2 linked regions of the Acetoanaerobium sticklandii genome follow. The protein of the gene in region 2 interacts with the protein of the main gene of each other region in a pairwise test. Links are inferred from orthologs where the notes say so. Each region holds a gene or a part of one and is shown on either strand. Other genes may lie near its edges. The genes, in order: clpB and CLOST_RS07345.

What was found.
Region 1: the proteins of CLOST_RS07345 (region 2) and clpB interact in binary tests that used the Escherichia coli proteins (3 or more experiments, as listed by UniProt). The link is inferred for Acetoanaerobium sticklandii from one-to-one orthologs.

The regions. Positions count from the first base shown.
Region 1 is NC_014614.1:2,109,738-2,119,450, forward strand. What follows is about bases 5,068-8,223. They hold clpB (ATP-dependent chaperone ClpB), read right to left. Parts: upstream 7,865-8,223; coding sequence 5,270-7,864; downstream 5,068-5,269. Other genes in these bases: CLOST_RS09995 (AI-2E family transporter), read right to left, coding at 5,068-5,182; CLOST_RS10005 (pseudouridine-5'-phosphate glycosidase), read right to left, coding at 7,895-8,223. Also shown: CLOST_RS09970 (PqqD family peptide modification chaperone), read left to right, coding at 1-27; CLOST_RS09975 (cyclase family protein), read left to right, coding at 183-815; CLOST_RS09980 (D-cysteine desulfhydrase family protein), read left to right, coding at 918-1,907; trpB (tryptophan synthase subunit beta), read right to left, coding at 1,968-3,155; CLOST_RS09990 (methylated-DNA--[protein]-cysteine S-methyltransferase), read right to left, coding at 3,511-3,969; more of CLOST_RS09995, read right to left, coding at 4,013-5,067; more of CLOST_RS10005, read right to left, coding at 8,224-8,809; CLOST_RS10010 (PfkB family carbohydrate kinase), read right to left, coding at 8,825-9,713. UniProt on the Escherichia coli protein: Part of a stress-induced multi-chaperone system, it is involved in the recovery of the cell from heat-induced damage, in cooperation with DnaK, DnaJ and GrpE. Acts before DnaK, in the processing of protein aggregates.
Region 2 is NC_014614.1:1,592,967-1,601,183, reverse strand. Bases 4,569-7,553 are described here. They hold CLOST_RS07345 (sulfurtransferase TusA family protein), read right to left. Parts: upstream 6,181-7,553; coding sequence 5,956-6,180; downstream 4,569-5,955. Other genes in these bases: CLOST_RS07335 (LysR family transcriptional regulator), read left to right, coding at 7,162-7,553; CLOST_RS07340 (YeeE/YedE thiosulfate transporter family protein), read right to left, coding at 6,223-6,933; CLOST_RS07350 (YeeE/YedE thiosulfate transporter family protein), read right to left, coding at 5,377-5,910; CLOST_RS07355 (FAD-dependent oxidoreductase), read right to left, coding at 4,569-5,367. In the rest of the region: CLOST_RS07375 (aminoacyl-histidine dipeptidase), read right to left, coding at 1-306; CLOST_RS07370 (HpcH/HpaI aldolase/citrate lyase family protein), read right to left, coding at 384-1,520; CLOST_RS07365 (hypothetical protein), read left to right, coding at 1,699-2,109; CLOST_RS07360 (molybdopterin-dependent oxidoreductase), read left to right, coding at 2,127-4,082; more of CLOST_RS07355, read right to left, coding at 4,144-4,568; more of CLOST_RS07335, read left to right, coding at 7,554-8,058; CLOST_RS07330 (sulfurtransferase TusA family protein), read right to left, coding at 8,055-8,217. UniProt on the Escherichia coli protein: Involved in thiosulfate metabolism.

The sequences.
Region 1 (9,713 bases), 520 kb from region 2 along the record:
CGTTATATTACTAAATTTGAAAATTAGTTTATATTAATTTTCTGTATAAAATGTATATTAAGATACTCCTTTTGTATTATAAGCAAGATAAATAAGCTTATTTCAAGAGGAGTATTTTTTTATGGGCTTTTTTTATTTATTTTTACATGATAGACTAAAAAAAAGAACAGGCGGTGGATACTATGAAAATATTCGATTTAACTCATATGATTAAAGAACAAATGCCAGTTTATCCAGGAACCGAGCCCCCATCACTTAAAAATACTAATACTATAGAGGTAGATGGGTTTGCTGAAAAGCTGTTTAGTATGTATTCTCACACAGGGACTCATATAGATGCTCCTAAGCACATGGTAGAAGAAGGGCTAGGACTTGATGATTTTGATATATCAAAATTTGTAGGAAAAGCTATTCTAATTGATGTAACAGAGGTATCAGATAACATTACTCTCCCAGATTTGATTGATTATGAAAGATTTATAGAAAGCTGTGATTTCGTAATTTTTTATACAGGCTGGAGCAAGTACTGGGGTTCAGAGCAGTATTTTGACAACTTTCCAGTTTTAGAGCACGATGCGGCAAAATGGCTCTCTAACTTCAAGCTTAAAGGAATAGGTATTGACGCTATCTCTATAGATGCTGTAGATACTGTAGATTTTGACAATCATTATGTATTTCTTAACCAAAATTTCATAATTATAGAGAATCTAACTAATTTGAGTGAAATTCCAGAAAAGCAATTTACATTTAGTGCTCTACCACTTAAGACCTTTGATGCTGATGGTTCTCCAACAAGAGCTATAGCAATGCTGTAATAATAAGAAATACGCCAATTATAACAATAAAGCTGTCCCAAAATATTCTGTATTCACAATGAATCCAAAATAAAGAAATCAATTTAAGGAGGCTTCATAAATATGAAGATGCCAAGAAAGCTAACTATTGCTAATCTACCAACAAATATCGAACATTTAAAAAGATTATCATCAGAGCTTGGAAATGTAGCTATCTATCTTAAGCGTGATGACCAAACTGGAACTGAGGTGTCTGGAAATAAAATCAGAAAGCTGGAATTTGCTATAGCTGAAGCTATTGATAACGGTTATGATACTCTTATCACCTGTGGAGCTGTCCAGTCAAACCATGCCAGAGCTACTGCTGCAGCCGCCGCAAAGATTGGTTTAAAATGTCACCTGATTTTAAGAGGAAGTAGTGAAGATGTCTTTGAAGGAAATTACTTTTTAGATGGATTATTTGGAGCAAGTATTGATATTGTGGATAGCGAAGAATTTAAGAATATAGATAAACTACTAAAAGCAAAGCAAGATGAGCTAGAGTCTAAAGGAAGAAAAGGCTACGTGCTCCCTATTGGAGCATCAAATGGTATCGGTGGTTTTGGATATTTTTATGCCATGAATGAAATTCTAGAGCAAGAAAAAACTCTAGGTATCCACTTTGATGCTATAGTTACAACTGTGGGTTCTGCTGGTACTTTTGCAGGACTTCTCTATGCCAACACCCTCGTAAAAAATGATGCTGTAGTCTATGGTATAAATATCTCAGCTGACAGAGAGTATTTCGCTGGTGAAACTAAAAAAATCATAGCTGAGATGAATGAGTATACTGGAGAGAATATCAGCCTTTCTTACGATGAAATTTCTATTATTGATGGATATGCCGGAAGAGGTTATGGACTTAGTACTAAAGAGGAAATAGATTTTATAAAATACATAGCTAGCTTAGAAGGTGTAGCTCTTGACCCTGTGTATACTGGCAAAGCATTTTATGGTCTATATAATGAAATTAAGAAAGGAAATTTATCTAATCATAAAAATATACTCTTTATTCATACTGGTGGAATTTTCGGCTGGAAAGCTGAGCAAAGAGATATTATAAAGAATTTCTAATAAAACCCTAGATTACTCATAGTGATGGTTTTATCACAGAATAATCTAGGGTTTTTCTATTCAGTTTTTATCTAATAAGTTCATTTCTTTTACTTGATTTACGTCTTTATCTCCTCTACCTGATAGATTGACAATGATCGTCTGATCTTTTGACAAGGTTTTTGCTAGCTTTACTGCATATGCAACCGCATGAGCGCTTTCTATCGCTGGTATTATGCCTTCAGTTCTAGATAGAAGAAAGAATGCCTGCATCGCCTCATCGTCTGTTATAGCAATGTACTCAGCTCTATTACTTTCTTTGTAATAGCTATGCTCTGGCCCTACTCCAGGATAGTCAAGTCCAGCAGCTATAGAATGAACTGGAAGAGGCTCACCATTTTCATCTTGTAAAGTATAGCATTTGAAGCCATGAATAACTCCTACGCTTCCTTTAGAAATAGATGCAGCATGTTCATTTGTGTCTAGTCCTTTTCCTCCTGGCTCTACTCCTACAATTTTTACTGAGAGGTCATCTACAAATGGTGCAAACAATCCTATTGCATTACTTCCTCCTCCTACGCAGGCTACTATATAATCAGGCAGTTTACCTTCTACTTCTAAGATTTGCTTTCTTGCTTCTTTTCCTATTACGCTTTGAAATTCTCTTACCATTGTAGGATATGGATGTGGTCCAACTGCTGAGCCTAGAAGATAGAATGTATCGTGAGCATTTGCAACAAAATCAGCTAAAGCTTCGTCTACTGCATCCTTTAGAGTTGCTGTCCCTGTAGTTACAGGAACTACTTTAGCCCCTAGCATCTCCATCCTAAAGACATTTAGCTCTTGTCTTTTTATATCTATAGCTCCCATGTAGATGATGCATTCCAGTCCCATCAGAGCACATACCGTTGCTGTTGCCACTCCATGCTGTCCAGCTCCAGTTTCTGCTATTATTCTCTTTTTGCCCATTCTCTTTGCCAAAAGCACCTGTCCCATTGCATTGTTTATTTTGTGAGCTCCTGTATGGTTCAAATCCTCTCTTTTCAAATAAATCTTAGCTCCTCCTAGTTGCTCAGATAATCTTTTTGCAAGGTATAGAGGATTTTCACGTCCTATATATTGGCGCTGGTAGTAGGCAAGCTCACTTAAAAACTCCTCATCTTCTATGTACTTATAAAAAGCTTCCTCTACATCTTTTAGTACATTTTTTAATTCCTCAGGTACAAAGGCTCCTCCAAATTGTCCAAAATAACCATTATTTCTTTCCATTACATTTCCTCCTTTTTTCCATAAAAAAAGCCCCCATACATAAATAACTCATGTATAGAGGACGATTGCTCGCGGTGCCACCTCAAATTGGTATAGAAAAACCCACTCATTCAAATACGGGCCACAATGGCCGATATTCTATCTCTATAACGGGAGAACCCGGGGTTCCTACTTTAATTCAGTCTCCACTCGTAAGCCCATTCATAGTATTTATTGATATCGGACTCTCACCTACGCCGACTCTCTGTAATCCTTTCACACTACTACTATCCTTACTCAACGCTTTTCATAATTTATGGATATTTTTAATTACTGACTATATTACGAGTAATAAAACCATATGTCAAGTATTTTTTTATTTTTCTTCTAATTTCAGAAGATACTCTTTAATTTCGAGTCCTCCACCGTAGCCTACCATCTTTCCAGTGCTTCCTACTACTCTGTGACATGGAATTATTATAGGTATAGGGTTTCTATTGTTTGCCATGCCTACTGCTCTAGAAGCTTTTTCATTTCCTGATAGTATAGCTATTTTTTTGTAGCTTGCCGTTTCTCCATATGGGATAGTTAAAAGGTTAGTCCATACTTTCTTTTGAAATTCTGTACCTTTTGGGTTAAGCTTTACATCAAAGCTTTGTCTTCTTCCTTCAAAATACTCTGCTAGCTGATTCTTTACTTCCTTCAAAAATGCAGTTTCTTCTCTAGGGATGTCTTTAATTATTATCTCTCCAAAATCTAAGCAGATTAATTCTTTATTTTCTTCTATCAGTGTAAGCTTTCCTATAGGCGAATCCATTACTAGTAGCTTTTTCATTTACTCATCCTCCACTTAAACCAAAACTTGTCTCAATTATTCTTTATACACTATCAGGCTCAATTTCTTTTTTTGCCAGTCTTTTATGAACTGATTTTCTAAGTAGACTGTATAGTACTGAGCTAAGCGGAACTCCGAGTAGCATTCCAAGCACCCCATAAGCACTACCTCCTAGTGTAACTGCTACAAGCACCCAAATGCTTGGAAGTCCAATCGAACCACCTACTACCTTTGGATATATTAAGTTTCCTTCTAGCTGCTGTAATACCAAGAAGAATATAACAAACCACAGGGCTTTTATAGGGCTGACCATGAGTATAAGAAACACTCCAACTATAGTTCCTATAAATGCACCAAATACAGGGATAAGTGCAGTAAATCCCACAAGTGCTGAAACTACTAAAGCGTATGGGAGTCTAAGTATCAGCATTCCTATAAAGCAAAGCACTCCTATAATAACAGCCTCTAAAAACTGTCCTGTTACAAAGCTTGAGAAAATTCCATTTGAAAGCTTAGCAATATCTAGAATTTCTATTACGATATTTTCCGGAAGATAAGCATATAATAGCTTTTTAAATTGTTTAGATAGGGTTTCTTTTTGAAGTAGTACATATATTGCAAATACTAGCCCAAGCACAAAGTTTAATAATGCACTAAATATCGATGATGTAATTCCTATAGTGGTATTGAAAAGTGCTGAGCTTCCTCTTGATAGAAACTGAGATATCCACTGCCCTATTTTTTCCCAGTTTAAATCCGAAAATGCAATTGAATTTATTTCAAATGGAAGAGATGCCAATATCCCACCTAGCCAATTTTGAATTTTTTTCATGAAATCTGGAAATTCTTTAGACACTATTTCTACTGTGTTTTTAAATTCGGGTACAATTAAAAATAGTAAAATCCACACCATGGCAACTACTAAGGATAAGCTTAATAGCAATGAAATTGGTCTTATCCATTTTTCAATTTTCGAAGGATTTTTAGTATTAGTAGACTGCTCTAATCGCTTTTTTAAAAAATCCTCAATCAGTCTCATTATCACATTTAGTATAAATGCTATGCACAGCCCTACAATAAAGGGTGTCAAAAGTGAAACCACATAACCTATGACTGATAGTACTTTTGGCAAATTAGACATGATAGCATAGAGAGCTATAGCAAAGGTTATTATTCCCAGTATTTTTTTGATATTCGCTTTAGACAGGTCCATCTTAGTTCCTCTTTTCGCTTTTAAATTCAAATTAAGGAATGGCATAGCCATTCCTTAATTAAAAAATTATATCTAATTTTTATTTTATCAGATTTTACTGCCAATTGATAGGTCTGCTTCATGCTTATCAATATAAATCGTCTGATAATCTTGAACTTCACCTTGAATTAGCAATCTAGCAATAGGAGTTTCTATATGCTTTTGCAGATACCTTTTTACTGGTCTTGCTCCGTATACTTTTGAGTAGGAATTATCTGCAATGAAATTCTTTGCATCATCACTTACTTCTAGCTTGATATTTCTATCACTTAGTCTATTTTGAATATCTACTAGACTAAGCTCTACTATTTTTACTATTTCACTCTTTGTAAGAGGTTTGAACATCACTATATCATCTATTCTGTTCAAAAACTCTGGTTTAAAGTTAGCTCTTAGTGTATTTAGTACGTTTTCTTTCACTGCATCTGAGATTTCCCCAGATTCCTGCATACCATCTAAAAGTAGATTACTTCCTATATTTGAAGTCATAATAACTACAGTGTCTTTGAAGTTTACAGTCTTGCCTTTGGAGTCTGTCAATCTTCCATCATCAAGCAGCTGAAGCAAGGTATTGAATACCTCTGGATGAGCCTTTTCTATCTCGTCAAATAATATCACGCTGTATGGCTTTCTTCTTACCGCTTCAGTGAGCTGTCCACCTTCTTCATAGCCTACATATCCTGGAGGAGCTCCTATAAGTCTAGCTACTGTATGCTTTTCCTGATATTCACTCATATCTATTCTTACGATATTCTCTTCAGTGTCAAACAGAGCCTGGGCTAAAGCTTTTGCAAGCTCCGTCTTTCCTACACCTGTAGGTCCTAAGAATATGAAGGAGCCTATAGGTCTTCTTGGGTCTTTGAGTCCCGCTCTTGCTCTTAGCACTGCATCAGCTACTAAGTCCACTGCTTCGTCTTGTCCTATTACTCTGTTGTGAAGAAGGCTAGGAAGATGCAGTAGTTTTTCTCTTTCGCTTTCTACTAGCTTTGTTACAGGTATTCCTGTCCATTTTGATATAATCTCAGCAATTTCGTCTTCTGTTACTTCTTCTTTTAATAGCTGGGCTTTACTTTTTGCTTGATTTTCTCTTTCACTTTCTAGCTTTTTCTCAAGCTCTGGAAGCTTTCCATGCTTTAGCATAGCTAGTTCTTCTAAATCATATCTTCTTTCTGCATCTTCTATCTTATGTCTAGTTTGTTCTATTTCTTTTTGTAGGTCTTTTATTTTTATTATATTTTCTTTTTCTAGCTCCCACTGACTTTTCATTGAGCTATACTGCTCTTTTAATATTGCTAGCTCTTTTTGAAGGTCTTCTAGTCTTGCTTTTGATGATGTATCTGTTTCTTTTTTAAGCGCTTGCTGCTCTATTTCCATCTGCATGATTTTTCTGCTTATTGCATCCAGCTCCGTAGGCATGCTGTCAATTTCTGTTCTTATCATTGAAGCTGCCTCATCCATAAGGTCTATGGCTTTATCTGGCAGGAATCTGTCTGAGATGTATTTATTTGACAGCACTGCGCAGGCAATAATAGCATTGTCAGTGATTCTAACTCCATGATGAATTTCAAATTTCTCTTTTATCCCTCTTAATATGGATATGGTATCCTCTACATCTGGCTGGTCTACTAGAACTGGCTGAAATCTTCTTTCTAGAGCTGCATCTTTTTCTATATATTTACGATATTCATCTAAAGTTGTAGCTCCTATACAGTGAAGCTCTCCTCTTGCAAGCATAGGCTTTAAGAGGTTTCCTGCATCCATTGCACCTTCAGTTTTACCTGCCCCTACTATAGTGTGAAGCTCATCTATAAATAAAATAATTTGTCCCTCTGACTTTGAAACTTCATTTAGTACAGCTTTGAGCCTTTCTTCAAACTCTCCTCTGTATTTTGCTCCAGCTATGAGGGCTCCCATATCCAGTGCAAATATAGTCTTATCCTTTAAGCCTTCTGGCACATCGTGATTTACTATCCTTTGGGCAAGCCCTTCTACTACAGCAGTTTTACCTACTCCAGGTTCTCCGATGAGCACAGGATTGTTTTTAGTTCTTCTAGATAGAATCCTAATAGCTCTTCTTATTTCTTCATCTCTTCCAATTACAGGGTCGAGCTTGCCTTTTCTAGCCATCTCAACCAAATCTCTACCGTATTTGTTTAGAACATCATAGGTATCCTCTGGGTTTTGGCTAGTTATTTTTTGATTACTCCTCACCTTGCTTAGAGCCTGAAGAAATTCATTTTTATCAATATGGTATCTGCTGATGATGTCTTTAGTATAGCCTTGATTTTGCTCTAAAACAGCAAGATACAAATGCTCCACAGATATATATTCATCTTGAAATACTTTAGCTTCGTCTTGAGCTTTTACAAGAACTTCGTTGTATCTTCTGGATGGATATACACTGCTTACTGACTCTCCTTGAACCTTTGGAAGCTTATCTAGATGATTTCCAAGGTCTATTAAAATTGCTGAGACATTCTTTCCCATCATAGTCAGTAGCTTGGATATGAGACTATCCTCGCTTGCAAGCAGTGCATAGTGCAGATGCTCTGTTTCCATCTGCTGATGGCCAAGTCTCAAAGCCATTTCTTGTGATTGAACTATGGCTTCTTGAGACTTTTGAGTTAATTTCTCCATGTTCATTTATGTTCACCTCTTTGTTAGTTTATCAAATTAATCTAATTTAGCTAGCTCTACTGCTATTTGAGAGCCTACTCTCGCATTGTTATATACTAGCTCTATGTTTGCAGCTAGGCTATCTCCTTTTGTTGCACTCTTAAGGTAGTCAAGTAAGAATGGTGTTACCTTCTTTCCTTTTATTCCACCTGCTTCAGCTTTTTCTAAAGCTTCTTCAATAGACTTATTGATAAATGTTGGCTCTAGCTCATGCTCTTTTGGGATAGGATTTCCAATTACTACTCCACCTTTTAGCTTCATGTTCCATTTATCTGCTATAACCCTTGCCATTAGCTGTGGACTCTCTATACTATAGTCAGCTTTGTATCCACTTTCTCTAGTGTAAAAAGCTGGGAAATCCTCTGTTTGGTAGCCTAGTACGGGAACTCCTTGAGTTTCTAAATACTCTAACGTAAGTCCGATATCTAGTATAGATTTTGCTCCTGCACAGATTACTGCAACAGGTGTCTGAGCTAGCTCCATAAGGTCTGCTGAGATATCAAAGGTATCTGTAGCGCCTCTATGCACTCCGCCTATTCCTCCTGTAACAAATACCTTTATTCCTGCCATGTGAGCAATTATCATAGTAGATGCTACTGTAGTTGCTCCATTCATTTTGTTTGCTGTGATATAAGGTAAATCTCTTCTACTTGCTTTTACTATGTCTTTAGCTGTTGCAAAATATTCTAGTTCCTCTCTTGTAAGTCCTGCCTTTAGCTTACCTTTTATTATTCCTATAGTGGCAGGTACTGCGCCATATGATCTTACGATTTCTTCTACCTTAAGAGCTGTTTCTAGGTTCTGTGGATAAGGCATACCATGTGATATGATGGTCGATTCAAGTGCTACTACTGGTCTTTTTTCCACTATTGCTTTTTCTACCTCTGGACTAAGTTCTAAATAATTTTTCATAATTATCCTCCGTTTTTAATATAATTTAATTTCAAATTCTATATCAGTTAGCGTTTTTTCTATTTCTGATTCTGACATTGCTGGATTAATTGTACTGTAGCTTTTCAGTGCTGTAAGTGAAGCTCCAGTCGCATAGGTGCAGGCTTTATCAAGCTGACTTCCCTTTAGATAGGAGCTGATAATCCCAGCCATAAAAGCATCTCCTGCTCCTGTTGCACTTTTTATATCCTTTGCTTTTGCCTTAAGAAAAACTTCACTTTTTTCATCACAGGCAAACACACCTTCACTGCCCATACTTATAAATACTTGCTTCAAGCCTTTTTCTAAGAATTTTTCTCCAGCTTTTCTTATATCATCTATGGTATCTGCTGGAATTCCAAGTAAGTCGCTTACTTCATGTCTATTAGGTTTAATAGTGTGGATATACTTTAGTGAATCCTTTAATCTCATAGCTTTTTTACTGGATACTGGGTCTACAAATATCGGGATATCTGAAAAATTCATCCCAATATAATCTATAGTTTTTTTAGGAATGTTGGTGTCCAGTACGATTATATTGGCATTTTTTAAAAGCAGCTGATTTTCCTGAATGAAGGTCTCATCTATTAGCTCGTATATTTCCATTTGAGATATAGCAACTCGCATGTCATTTTGCTCATCCATTATAGATAAATACATCGATGTAGGATAGCTATCAGATATCAAGGAGCTTTTCATATCTATACCCATATCTTCGCTTTCTTTTATGAGCTTTTGTCCGTAAAAGTCATTGCCTACTGCCGATATAAGTCTCACTGGAATATCGAGCTTTGCTAGGTTTTCTGATATGTTTCTACCTACTCCACCTAGCGATGTCTCAATCTTTCCTGGGTTTGAATCATATAGCTTTAAGCTTTCATTTGGA
Region 2 (8,217 bases):
ACCTTCATGTTCTGTAAGCTTTAATGCATCCTTAGAAAAATCATGAACTATACCTTGATTTTTTTCACATACCATGTCTAGATGGCCTTGTAAAATGACAGTCTTTGAATTTTCATAGTCTTTGGTAGCATTTTTTTTAATTATTACGTTACCAGTAGTTTCTTCAATAAATGCTTCTAAATTGTTATCTTTGGCAAACTTTATAAGGAATTCAGATATTCCCGCTTCTTCTCCTGAACATCTAGGAATTTTAGTTATTTCTTTAAACCAGTCCATTACAATCTGTCCATTTTTTGATAATTGCATAACAAAACCTCCATCATAAAATTTCTTTTATATATATAGAATATCATACATAATTTGTTATTAAAAGTTATATTAACTTAAAATAAATCTACTGCAGAATAGTTCTCATTTAAAACGCCGTAAATCTTGCTTAAGCTTAGAATTTTATTTGACCAAATTTTATTATTAATCTGCTCGCCATAATTTAATGAAGGTTCGTTTGAAGAATTGATACTAAGAGCAAGCTCATAGTCTTTCCTTTCAACACTATAAAGAGCGTTGACAATAGATATTTGATTTGGGTAAACGACTGTTTTGCCTACACAGCCATTTAATTTATCAAGCAATATCTCCCTTATGAAGCCATCTAGAGAAGGATCATGTGTAAAGGCATGATTATATATAACTTTGTTTTGGTCAAATGAATTGCTGCTTTTTGAAACAGTCTGAAAAGAAGTTATTTTTTTATCCCATGAAGATGAGTATATTGCTATATCTTCGTAACTTAAATTTATAAAGCTGTTTATTATGTCGTAAATTATACTAGCTGTTATTCCTACATCATAAATTGACATTGCTTCAAGTGAATTTACTCCAAGAACTGAATTAATATAAGAACCGCCAATTCTTATACCTAAAATCATATCTCTATACTCAAATATTGTTTTTTCTAGAGTAATTAATTCAGATATTCTAGAAGCTAGAGAAATAATTTCTTTGCTTTCTATTATTGGAAGTGCATATATATATTCTGAAATCAATCTTATTTTTTTTACTGTACTTAGATAAGCATCTGCGTTATTTGAGTTAAAGTTTGGCAAAAAAAATCCAGAAATATATGAAATTATGTCTTTTTCTTTAATTAAAATTTCATATAGTCTTTCGAATTGTAAAGGATCCCTAACGTGAATAAAAAACAAGGGAAGCTCATCTTTATTTATTCGATTTTCATTTTCAGCCATTTTTAAAGTCCTTAATGTATTGAGCAGAGTTTTTTCTGCAATATTAATATTTCTCTCTTCGATTAGATTTTCAAAGCACATTACGAAAGATGTAAGATGAGAATATCTTTTTTCTAGCAAATAGGGAGCAATATATTTAGTTGCTGGAAGGTATAAGGTTGCGCCTAGAGCATATCTTAACTGATTTTTCTTTGTTGTATTATCAAAGGCTTCTGGTTTTTTATAGAAAATTTTATTAAGTTCAGAATCTGATAAGTGCATATAATGTCTCATAGTAATTCCCCTTTCAAAGTTTATGTAATTAGCGTTAACCTTAAGGGAAAAGCTGATATTAGATTTATACTCATAATCTAGAACGTAGAAACATTATTTTATAATTGGAATTATTTATATAAAAAGGTTATAATGATTTTGTAACAAGACATTAAATTTATGGGTTGAAGGTGATGAAATGAAAGAAAACATGTTATATTTTGACTGGTATGTAGATGATAGAGTTTATTCGTTAGAATACGCAGGAATAGAAGATGATTTGGCTGTTTTTGAAACTGACAACTACATTTTGTATTTAACAATAGTTGGAGATACTTTAATTAAGAAAGATAATTTAAAATATAAAAATTACGATGATTTTCCTTTGGACTTGAGGGAGCTAATTTCTAAAAATGGAATACAAGAGGAGTATGGATCATATAAAGTTATAGAAAGCTGTTATTTTAACTATTGTGTAAGCAAAAAAATAGGAGACGAAGAAGAGTTTCTATGTTGCTTTAATACGTTTAACCAAATAGGGTCTCAAGATGAAGAAAAATCTAAAATGAATCAATTGATTAATAGTTATATCGATACAATTAATCAATAATATTCTAGGAGGATGGTATGGAGTTTAAACGTGCTTGTACTTTAGATTGTTTTGATTTATGTACATATGTGGCTAAAGTAGACGAAAATAAAGTAGTCTCTATAAAACCAGATAAAAATCATCCTTACACTAAAGGGTTTATGTGTTCGAAAGGGATGAAGCACTTAGATAGACTTTATGATAAGAATAGATTAAAAACGCCTTTATTAAAGGTAGATGGGAAATTTGAAGAAATCTCATTTGAAGAAGCTGTTAATATTTTTGCTGATAAAATAACAAAATATACATCGCAGTATGGCTCCACATCGATTTTAAGATATAGCGAATCAGGAGATTCGTCAGTTATGAAAAGCATAGCTTGGGAGCATTTTTTTAATTACTTAGGAGGAATAACTACTTCTAAAGGAGGGACCTGCTGGGCAGCTGGAATGGAAGCTCAGAAATGTGATTTTGGAGGAGCTTTAGGTCATTCGTTAGAAGATTTATTAAACTCAAATGCTGTAATTTTGTGGGGGAGAAATCCTGCTAATACATCGGTTCATTTAATGAAAGCTGTGTTAGATGCACAAAAAAATGGAGCGACGATAATAACAATAGATCCTATAAGCACAGAAACTGCAAAAAAATCTGATTACCATATAAAGCCAAAGCCTGGAAGTGATGATGCGCTTGCTATAGGAATCATTAAAAAACTTTTATTCAAAGACAAGTTAGATTATCAATATATAGATAAATATTCTCATAAGGCGAATGAGTTTATTGATTATATTAAAAGCATAGATATGAAAATCATATATGATAGAACTAGTCTTAGTGAAGAAACCTTTGATTTTCTTGCAGATATTTATATCAACTCTCCGTGTGCAACCTATATAGGATATGGAATGCAAAAATACAACAATGGCGGAAACTCAGTTAGACTTATTGATGCTCTTTGTTTTTTAAGCAAAAATATAGGAGTAGAGGGTGCAGGAGCAAATTATGCAAATAGAATTTATCCTTTGCTTTTGAATCTAGATCCTTTTAAGAGTGAAAAATATAAAAAAAATGAAAGGGAATTCTTTGTAAATGAATTTGCTGATTTTATTAAAGCCCAAGTAGAAGAACCTGTTAAGATGGCTATTATTTCTACTGCTAACCCAATGTCTCAATTTGCAGATGTACTTAAGTCTCATCAGGCATTTATATCTATTGATTTTACAGTAACCTTCGATATGTTTATGACAGATACTGCAAATTTATCTGATTTAGTTATACCATGTAGCAATACTCTAGAAACTGAAGATTTGATTTATAGCTCGATGAATTCCCCATATCTCAATTACAATGCTAAGGTAGTAGAACCTGATAATATTTTGATGGATGAATTCGAGTTTATAAAAGCGGTTTCAAAATTGATAGGTATAGATTTTTCAGATATACCAAAGGAAGATTACATTAATGCTGTAATTGAGTCTGTTAAATCACAGGGAGTAACGCTAGAATCTCTAAAGAATGATTATGTAAATTTGCAAGCTAGTAGTGTACCCTATAAGGATTTGATATTTCAAACTCCATCAATGAAATATGAGTTCTATTCAGAAAGAGCTAAAGCTTGGGGATATCCTATGGCAATGCTACAAAAAAATACAGAACTTGCTAAGTATCCATATAGGCTTATTACTCCACACAGAAAAGACTCATTATTTAGCCAACATCTATTCGACTATGAGGGAATACCAGTAGTTTATATATCTGAAAAAATTGCAAACGAAAAAGAACTAAAAAATGAAGATATAGTTATAGTCAGAAATGACAAAGGAAGTATAGAAGCCAAAGTTAGGGTACAAGGTGATGATGAAGTAGTATATATTTATACAGGCTATCACCAAAAACACGGAAATCCAAATATTTTGACCTCTAGCGAGAGCTCTGATATTGGAGGACAAGTCTCTTACCATGAAACATTCATAGATATTGAAATGAAAAAATAGACCCTTTAAAGGGTCTATTTTTTAGGGTTTTACTATGATTAGGTTTAGTCAGTTTGTTTAGTTAAATAAATGCTGCTTCTATATCTTGCTCATTATCTATTTCTTTGATGATTTTAGATATTTTACCATCTCTAGTAGCAACAAGAGCAGGGAAAGTAGTAACTCCAAGTCTGTTAGCAAGACCGGTTGATTTATATATATCTACTTTTGTCACTTTAACTTTGTCTTTATATTTTGCTTCAAAGTTGTCTATTATTGGAAGAAGCTCTCTACATTTTTCATCAACAGCATTCCAAATATAAACTACGCCTGGAAGGTCTTTGCTCATGATTTGAGTGTGGAAGGTCTCGCTTTCTGCAAGATATTTTTCTGCTGCGTAACCAGCAATAGCGCCATCACCAACTGCTGTTGCAACCTGCTTAAGGAATTTATCTCTAACATCACCAGCAGCAAAAACGCCTTCGATATTAGTTTCCATTTTTTCATTTGTAAGCATATAACCATTCTTATTCATATCAAGAATACCTTTGAATATTTCTGTGTTAGGAATATATCCAATGAATAAGAAACAAGAATCTACATCTATAGGAATAATTTCATTAGTTTTAACATTTCTTAAGTTTACTCTAGTTAGTCTTTCATCACCTTCAAAACTATCAACTACTGTATTCCATTTGAAATCCATTTTTGAGTTTTGAAGAGCTTCATTTTTTGCTATTTCGTTACAGTCCATCTTACCTGTATCATGCATTACAGAAACGATAACTTTTTTAGCGAACTTAGTTAAAAACATACCCTCTTCAATAGCAGCATCTCCACTACCAATTACTAATACTGTTTTATCTGTATTTGAAGCAGCGTCGCAAGTAGCACAAAATGAAATTCCTTTATCATATAGGAAAAGCTCCTCATTTTTAGCTCCAGTTAATCTAGGTTTTCCGCCTGAAGCAACTATAACGACTTTAGCCTCGAATATATTTCTAAATGTTTCTACTTTTTTTATTTCGCCTTCTAAATCAACAGATTTTACATCTGTAAGCTTGAATTTTACTCCAAATTTCTTTGCTTGCTTATGAAAGTTGTCCATTAAACCTAGACCTGTTGTTCCTTCTGGAAACCCAGGATAGTTTTCAATTTCATTTGTATATGTAGCAAGTCCACCTACTAAAGATTTTTCTATTACTAGAGTGTTTAATCTAGCTCTGCCGCAATAGATTGCAGCTGTAAGTGCAGCAGCTCCACCACCTATAACTACTACATCATATGATTCAACTTTTTTATTCATTTTGACCTCCTACATGAAGTATTTTACTAAAAGTTTGCTACCTAAAAAAGCTCCTATGAAAAGCGCTATTCCAAATACCCATCCAGATAATGATAGGGAAGCAATACCACTATAGAATGCTCCTATATTACATCCATAAGCTAGTCTAGCGCCATAACCCATCAAAAATCCTCCTAGAACGGCAGCTATTACTTGTTTCTTACTTTTTATTTTTTTGAATTTAAACTGAGATGCCATTAGCGTAGAAAAAAGTGCTCCAACAATTACACCTAAATTTCTTATTGACCCTGGATCATTTAAAAATCCAGCTTTTAAAGTTGCTTGAGCACTTTTTGTACTAAAATAGCTCCAGCTATCCACACTTCCACCAAATAATTCAAATACCCAAGCGCCCCAATTTGCAAATGGTCCACTAACACCCCATGGGTTACCAGTAACAGCAAAGGTTATTATTTGAAAAACTGAAAGTAATACAGCGCCCATAACATAAGTCATTGGATCCTTAAACCATAATTTATAGTATTTATTATTCTTTATATCCAAAGAGATTACCTCCTTAATTTTCGTTTGTATAATAGAAAAGGCATATTATGCCTTTTCTATTATTACTTCCCACTCACCGTCGTCTACTTCTTCGATTTCTACATTATGTCCTTCTTTTCTTGCCCACTCAGGTACGTTTTTCATTGCACAGCTGTGGTCGATTTGTACTATAAGTACATCACCAGCAGATAACTCTTTCATAGCATTTTCTGCTTTAACTAGTGGAATTGGACAAGCCTCGCCTAGACAATCTAATATTACTTCTTTCATTTTAGAAATCCTCCTTAAAATTTTTAATTAAAAATTAGTATTTTAATTAGCTTCATTGGTTTTTTTATTTTCCCATTTATCAGCTAAAATATACACACCTGCAATAATAAGTAACTGTACAACTAAGGCCCCGGCCCAGCCGAAAATATCTGGAAGGAAAACTGATGGTCCTTTAGAAATAAATACTTTATGCCACCAGCCAAAATTATTTGCACCAACCAAAGAACCTATTACAAAGAATACTAATGATAGCATTTGCATTTGAAATCCTTCTCCAACTCTCATTAGAGTTCCAGAAGCACAACCTCCTGCTATAACCATACCTATACCGAAAATTACTCCGCCAACTATAGTTGCAAAGCTTATTGGTACTATGTAACCTTGACCAGGAATAGGAAGCCCGTTTATATGTGCTCCGTATTTTATTGCTGTAAATCCAAGAGTAGCAATTGCTAAAGCTACCATTACAGCTCTAGTAACACTAGTGCTTCCGGTTAAAAGTGGGTCTCTCATGGAAGCTGTAAAGCAAAATCTTGATTTTTGAAGTATAAATCCAAAAGCATTACCCGTAATCCAAAAGAAAGCTAAACTACTAGATTTTGTTGATAGATAAATACCAAACAATACAATGAAGAAAAAAATTCCTATTCCAAAGGGAATCTGATTCTTCTTAGGTTTTCTGCGTGAGCTAGATGAAGCTCTACTACTTCTTCTTGAAGAAGCAGAAGTTTCTGTAGAATTAATTTCAGACATCTTTCGCACTCCTCTTGTTATATTTTTATTAATCTCTTTATGCTTTGATTATAGCATAAGGCAATAGGTATTACTTATTGCTTGTGATTATATAATATAAGTACTTTCTATGGTAGAGGTTTTGCTATAAGTATTGCTTATAATCTTATAACTAGATATAATATTTGTTAATAAAATAACTGTTTAGATATTTCATATAAATTTTGGATTAATAAGGAGATTACTCAAATGAACATTGAATATTTAAGATTTTTTTATGAGGTAGCATCAGTGAAAAGCATATCAAAAGTGGCTAATAATTCACATATTTCACAGCCTGCACTCAGCCAGCAGATACATAAATTGGAGGATAATTTAGGATATAAGCTTTTAGATAGAAGCAATAAAGGAGTTCAATTAACTGAGGCTGGTAAAATTGTTGAAAAATATGCAAAGAATATATTAAAGGTATATGAAAATATGCTAGTAGATTTAAATGATATAAGCAATAACAATAAAGCTATAAGAATAGATGCCTTTCCTACGATGGCAACTTATGCACTTCCATGTACTATATATATGATAAAAGAAAAATACTCGAATTATAATTACTATCTTAATTCCGACTACTCACAGAAGGTTGAAAGCAACATAATAAATGACGTTTGCGATGTGGGATTTATTGAAGGAGCACCTGATAATAATGATTTATTTTATTCCTCAGTTGGTAGAGATAGAATGGTGATTGTTGCAGGAAAAGATTATGATATACCAGATAAAATAGCTGTGGATGAGTTAAATAGGTTTCCAATGATACTTTTAATCGAAGAGTATAAAGCACAAAAAGTATTAGAAAAAAAACTTATGGATTTAGGCTTTGATATAAAAAAACAGAATGTGTTATTTAGTTTAGATTCTATAGAATCTATAAAAACATTATTGATAAAGAGCTTAGGAATATCGATTCTTCCATATAGCTCTATTAAAAAGGAGCTGTATCTTAAACAATTAAAAGAAATTAAAGTTTTTGATGAGAGCTTAGAATATGATGTAAACATAATTTATAAAAAGGATAAAGAGATGGATACAAGCGTAAAAGAGTTTATTGATTTCTTTAAAAAAGTAGGAGAAAAAAGCTTTTGTTAATTTACCTCTACAAAAATTTCCCATACACCAGTTATAACTTCATCAAAATAGAAAGTGTAGGGGGATTTTTGAAGAATATCTTTTATATTTTCTAAAACGCAGCTATGGTCAGTGATTAATTTTATAGTTTGGTTAGCAGAAGCAGTTTTAATTGCGTCT